DNA from 2 places in the Pseudoalteromonas sp. GABNS16E genome. Region 2 is predicted to be linked to the other one. Evidence: predicted binding sites of a transcription regulator. Region 2 holds the regulator's gene; the other holds the start of a gene.
What was found. The regulator MetJ, encoded in region 2, represses methionine synthesis genes. The targets are predictions, from matches to a motif close to TAGACGTCTAGACGTCTA.
Positions count from the first base shown of each region.

Region 1 (3,436 bases), on a different contig from region 2:
TTGCTCTTCAAATACATCAGTACATGGCATAGATACAACACGTACCTTTTTACCTTGGCTGCGTAGCTCTGTTGCAGAGTCTTGTGCTAGTTGCACCTCAGAACCTGTTGCAATAATAATTAGCTCCGGTTCGCCGTCACAGCTAAGGATGTAACCACCCTTTTTAACATCTGCTAATTGCTGAGCGTCACGCGCTTGTTGCTCAAGACCTTGGCGAGTAAAGATAAGTGATGTAGGACCATCTTTACGCTCAATAGCTTGTTGCCATGCAATTGCCGACTCAACTTGGTCACACGGGCGCCAGTTGTATAAGTTTGGCGTTAGACGCATGCTAGCAATTTGCTCTACCGGTTGGTGAGTTGGACCGTCTTCACCTAGGCCGATTGAATCGTGCGTGTATACAAAAATGCTTGGTTGCTTCATTAGCGCAGCCATACGTACCGCATTTTTTGCGTATTCAACAAACATTAAGAACGTTGCCCCGTAAGGAATAAAACCTTTATGAAGGGCAATACCATTCATAATTGCCGACATACCAAACTCACGTACACCGTAGTAAACGTAGTTACCGCTTGCATCGTCTGCAGTTAGCCCTTTAGAGCCATCCCAAATTGTTAAGTTTGATCCAGCTAAATCGGCTGAGCCACCCATGAATTCTGGTAATAACGGGCCAAATGCATTTAATGCATTTTGCGACGCTTTACGAGATGCAGGGTTTGCAGGGTTTGCTTGTAGTTGCTCTATGTACGCTTGAGATTTTTCAGCCCAATCGCCTGGAAGTTCGTTATTAATACGGCGCTTATATTCAGCTGCAAGCTCTGGGAATGCCTTTGCGTATGCTGCAAATTTTTCGTCCCAGCTAGATTCAAGCTGTTGACCTTTTTCTTTGCTATCCCACTGTGCGTAAATATCATCAGGGATTTCAAATGCACCGCCAGACCAGCCTAAAAATTCGCGAGACGCTGTAATTTCGTCATCACCTAATGGCGCGCCGTGACAATCGTGGCTACCAGATTTGTTAGGTGAACCGTAACCAATCACTGTTTTACAACAAATTAGTGATGGTTTGTCGGTAACACTTTGAGCCTCTGCTATTGCAGCACTAACAGCATCGCTGTCGTGACCATCAACGTCACTTATTACATGCCAGCCGTACGCTTTAAATCGTGCTGGTGTATCGTCGCTAAACCAACCTTCAACTTCACCATCGATTGAAATACCGTTGTCATCCCAAAAAGCCACTAACTTGCCAAGGCCTAATGTGCCAGCAAGTGAACATGCTTCATGAGAAATACCTTCCATTAAACAACCGTCACCCATAAATGCATATGTGTAGTGATCAACAATGTCGTGGCCTTCACGGTTAAATTGTGCAGCAAGCGCTTTTTCAGCAATCGCCATACCTACCGCATTTGTGATCCCCTGACCTAGTGGGCCCGTAGTAGTTTCAATTCCTGGTGCATAACCGTACTCAGGGTGGCCTGGCGTTTTAGAATGCATTTGACGGAAGTTTTTAATTTCATCAAGTGGTAAGTCGTAACCAGTTAGGTGCAATAGAGAATAGATAAGCATTGAACCGTGGCCGTTTGAAAGAATAAATCTGTCACGGTCAGCCCACTCTGGATTAGTTGGATTATGCTTTAGATAATCGCGCCATAATACTTCTGCGATGTCGGCCATGCCCATTGGGGCTCCAGGGTGGCCAGATTTGGCCTTTTGTACTGCGTCCATTGACAAGACGCGAATAGCATTTGCAAGTTCTTTGCGAGATGGCATGAATTCTCCTACCTTTATGTGTATTTGCGCGGGTACTTATGTGTTCGTTAATACCCTTAAGTAACTTAAGAGCTGTTATAGCAACCATTCTTACTTAATGTGGGTGCACTGTGCAATTAAAAACCCCATAAAAATGGGCTATTATGAATATTTTTTAAGACCAAAAAGTTATTACTCATTTTATTTAGACGTCTAGGCGTAAAAACACTATGCAAGGAGTTTTGTTTTAGATAAAATACGCCCCTTAATTTTTTAGCGCTAATACCGACGTTTGTGAAGCGCAATATTTGTGAGCAGAAATACAATGGCAAAACATTTATTTACTTCTGAATCTGTTTCTGAAGGTCATCCGGATAAAATCGCCGATCAAATCTCTGATGCGGTACTTGATGCTATCCTAGAGCAAGACTCTCATGCCCGTGTTGCGTGCGAAACTTACGTAAAAACCGGTATGGTTATGGTTGGTGGTGAAATTACCACTAGCGCATGGGTTGATATTGAAGAAATTACACGTAAAACAGTACGTGAAATTGGCTACACGCATTCAGACATGGGTTTCGATGCAGACTCGTGTGCAATTTTAAACACTATTGGTAAGCAGTCTCCTGATATTAACCAAGGTGTTGACCGTACTAGCCCAGAAGAACAAGGTGCTGGCGACCAAGGCCTTATGTTTGGTTATGCATGTAACGAAACAGAAGTACTAATGCCTGCGCCAATTACTTACTCACACCGTTTAGTACAGCGCCAAGCGCAAGTACGTAAAAGCGGCGAGCTTAACTGGTTACGCCCAGATGCAAAATCTCAAGTAACTTTTGCATACGAAAACGGCAAGCCAGTAGGTATTGATGCAGTTGTACTTTCTACTCAGCACGCTGAAGAAATTTCGCAAAATGACTTAGTTGAAGCCGTGATGGAAACCATCATTAAGCCGGTACTTCCTGCCGAGCTTATTACTAGCGCGACTAAATTTTTCATTAACCCAACGGGTCGTTTTGTAATTGGTGGACCTATGGGCGACTGTGGTTTAACGGGTCGTAAAATCATCGTAGATACATACGGTGGTATGGCACGTCACGGTGGCGGTGCTTTCTCAGGTAAAGATCCATCAAAAGTTGACCGCTCAGCTGCATACGCTGCACGTTACGTAGCTAAAAACGTAGTGGCTGCAGGCCTTGCTGATAAGTGTGAGCTACAAGTATCTTACGCAATTGGTGTAGCAGAGCCTACCTCTATCAGCGTTGAAACTTTTGGTACAAGCAAGCTTGAAGAAGGTCGTTTAATTGAGCTTATTCGTGAGCACTTTGACCTACGCCCTTACGGCTTAATTCAAATGCTTGATTTAGAGCGCCCTATCTACCAACCAACAGCGGCATACGGTCACTTTGGTCGTGACGAATTCCCATGGGAACGTACAGATAAAGCAGACGCACTTCGCGCAGCGGCTGGCCTATAAGCCAAAATGCATTAAATAATAAACGGCCCTTTTAAGGGCCGTTTTTATATCTAAAGCAAAGGCTAATTATGCGCTTTATATCAATTGCATTAATTTAGTTGTTTATCATAGCACCCAAAAAATAGTGCAATAACAAAGTGAATTTACGGCGTACAGTTATTTTATATAAATAATTTTAACGCAGTCAGTGCGCTATTTAATACG
Region 1 is NZ_JAQREZ010000007.1:13,315-16,750, reverse strand. Features, by position in the region: gene tkt (transketolase) at 1-1,776, opposite strand, end outside; gene metK (methionine adenosyltransferase) at 2,081-3,232, shown strand.
Region 1: a site for MetJ is predicted at 1,962-1,979, ahead of metK (methionine adenosyltransferase). Genes of this name have one in related genera too.

Region 2 (3,436 bases):
CACCATGCGCCAGTAAGGCCGCCTCTTGCAACTGCTGCTTGCTGGCTTGCTCCGCTACATCACTTAGCTCTTGCGCTAACACAGCTAAAGCCGTGTGTTTAGCATCGGCTTTTAATAACTCTTCAATTAATGCCGTTTGGTGATTACTCAATTGCAGCAAAATATCAGCAACGGCTTGCTTATCTTGTTGTTGATAACTTTGCCACAGCGATACCAATGTATCGGTGGTTTTACCCGCAGCAGATACAACCACGCAATCGCCAGGCTGTGTGTGGCCAATAATTATTTTTGCCACACTTTGATAGCGCTCGCCCGAGCTTAAGCTCGAGCCGCCAAATTTATGTACACTGTTTACCATACTCAATCACCACAAAGCTGGATGAGCAGCCTGCTGCTTTACATCACCATTGGCATTGCCTGCAGCTTTACCAACACGCCCTACATTTTTATTTTGACCAGGTTTAACTAAGTTAAATACACGTTCAAAATCAGCCAGTAGGTCTTCTACATCTTCAATACCGACCGAAATACGAATTAGCGTATCGCCCACACCCGCCTCTAAACGTGCTTGAGCTTCCATACCTGCGTGAGTCATGGTCGCAGGATGACAAATTAAACTCTCAACCCCACCTAACGATTCTGCTAAGCTAAATTCTTTAAGGCTTGTTAAAAACGCCGCAGCATCATTCACATCGCCTTTAATATCAAAACTAACCATACCACCAAACCCAAGCTGTTGGGCTTTAGCAAGCGCATGTTGAGGATGCGATTCAAGGCCTGGGTAGTAAACTTGGCTAACATACTCAGAGCTTTCTAGGTATTTAGCAATTGCCAGGGCATTTTCTTGGTGCTGTTTTAAACGCACATTTAAAGTACGTAAACCACGTAACGTTAAATAGCTATCAAATGGTGCGCCGGTAATACCAATGTTATTGGCCCACCAAGCAAGCTCATCACCAAGCTCTTGTGTAGCAGCAACAACTGCACCGCCTACAACATCAGAATGGCCGTTTATATATTTAGTGGTTGAGTGCACAACAATATCTACGCCAAACTTAATTGGGTTTTGTAATGCCGGTGATAAAAAGGTGTTATCGGCGGCCACTAATGCACCGCACTGTTTTGCTATATCCGTCACGGCTTTAATATCCGTTAGGCGCAGCACAGGGTTACTTGGTGTTTCTATCCAAATTAATTTAGGTTTAATGGTTAAAATTTGTTCTAGGCTTTCTGGTTTAGTTAAATCAAGCACTTTAAGTTTAAGCAAGCCGCGCTTTTCTAACGACGTAAATAAACGGTAGCTGCCGCCATAACAATCGTGAGGAATAACCAATGTATCATCGTTATTTAATAACTGTGTGGCTAAGTGCACTGCTGCCATGCCCGTAGCAGTAATAATTCCGCGTGCGCCACCTTCAAGCTCTGCTAGAGTGTCAGCTAAAATATCGCGATTAGGATTACCACTGCGTCCATAGTCGTATGCGCGCTTAGTATCAAAATCGGCAAACGAATAAGTCGTCGATAAATAAATTGGCGGTACAACGGCGCCATGATGTTTATCGGCATCAACCCCATTTCGTACAGCAATGGTTGCTTTGTTTTTTTCGCTCATATTCGTCACCTGATTAATTTGGATGTTTAGACGTCTAAAAGAGTAAGTTATCCATTATAATAAGTCAAAGCATTTAAAGCTCTAGATGGCTAAAAATAACAGACGCGTAAAACTTCAATGAGGCTGTATTTACTATTACAGACAGCTTATTAAGATAGATTGCTATCTATTATTTGACTATCTTTTTTAAAACGATAGAATTTCACGCATATTTACACGCTTTTAACGCCGTGTGAGAAATTAATAATCTGAGGCAACGATACATCTTATGGCTAAATGGAATGGTGAGTATATTCACCCATACGCAGAACACGGGAAAAAATCAGAGCAAGTTAAAAAGATCACCGTTTCGATCCCGCTAAATGTATTAAAAGTATTAACTGATGAGCGTACACGTCGTCAAATAAACAACCTGCGTCATGCAACAAACAGCGAGTTACTATGCGAAGCGTTTTTGCATGCCTTTACAGGCCAGCCATTACCTAATGATGATGACCTACGTAAAGATAACGCAGAAAAAGTACCTGAAGAAGTTAAAAAAATAATGCAAGAAATGGGTTTAGAAGTGCCTATTTTAGACGAAGAATAAAACGTCTTTTTAAACAAAAAAACCTCAGCATGCTGAGGTTTTTTTGTTTCAGCGCTATATATTACGCCATATAATTTTCCGGTAAGTCAATTTGTGCCACGCCCGACTCAACAGCAGCAATAGCAACCGCCTTGGCTATACGTGGTAATAAACGCGGGTCCATAGGTTTAGGAATAATGTAGTCTGCACCAAATTCGAGCTTTTCTACACCCGCTGCTTTTAATACTTGCTCAGGCACTGGCTCTTTAGCAATACTACGAATAGCTTCAACAGCCGCTATTTTCATTTCATCGTTAATTGCGCTTGCACGTACATCAAGTGCACCACGGAAAATAAACGGGAAACATAAAACATTATTAACTTGGTTAGGGAAATCAGAACGCCCCGTTGCCATAATTAAGTCTTTACGTGCACTGTGCGCAAGCTCAGGTGCAATTTCAGGATCTGGGTTTGAACATGCAAACACCACTGGCTTATCAGCCATTAGTTTTAGATCTTCAGGTGCAAGTAAGTTAGGACCCGATACACCTACAAACACATCAGCATCAGCAATTACATCTTGTAGAGTACGCTTATCTGTATTGTTAGCAAAAAGCTGTTTGTATTCGTTTAAGTCATCGCGGCGAGTATGAATAACCCCTTTGCGGTCTAGCATATAAATATGTTCGCGCAGTGCACCACACTTAATTAACAGCTCCATACAAGCAACCGCTGCAGCGCCTGCACCTAAACATACAATAATGGCATCTTCTATTGATTTGCCCTGCACTTCTAAGGCGTTAAGCATACCTGCCGCAGTTACAATAGCGGTACCGTGTTGGTCATCATGAAAAACCGGAATACTGCAACGCTCAATAAGTGCTTTTTCAATTTCAAAACACTCTGGCGCTTTAATATCTTCTAAGTTAATACCACCAAACGTGTCTGCAATATTAGCCACTGTATTTATAAAGTCTTCGGTGGTGCGATGCTTAACTTCAATATCAATAGAATCTAAGCCAGCAAAACGTTTAAATAAAAGCGCCTTACCTTCCATAACAGGTTTAGAGGCTAAAGGCCCCAAATTACCCAAACCTAAAATTGCCGTACCATTACTGATCACCGCAACCATATTACCTTTACCGGTATATTTATATGCATTGGCTGGGTCTGCTGCAATTTCGCGCACAGGCTCTGCAACACCAGGGCTGTATGCTAATGCTAAGTCTTGCACCGTTTCGGCTGGTTTTGTTAGC
Region 2 is NZ_JAQREZ010000001.1:169,549-172,984, reverse strand. Features, by position in the region: gene metL (bifunctional aspartate kinase/homoserine dehydrogenase II) at 1-358, opposite strand, end outside; gene metB (cystathionine gamma-synthase) at 365-1,612, opposite strand; gene metJ (met regulon transcriptional regulator MetJ) at 1,881-2,201, shown strand; gene PSI06_RS00740 (malic enzyme-like NAD(P)-binding protein) at 2,263-3,436, opposite strand, start outside.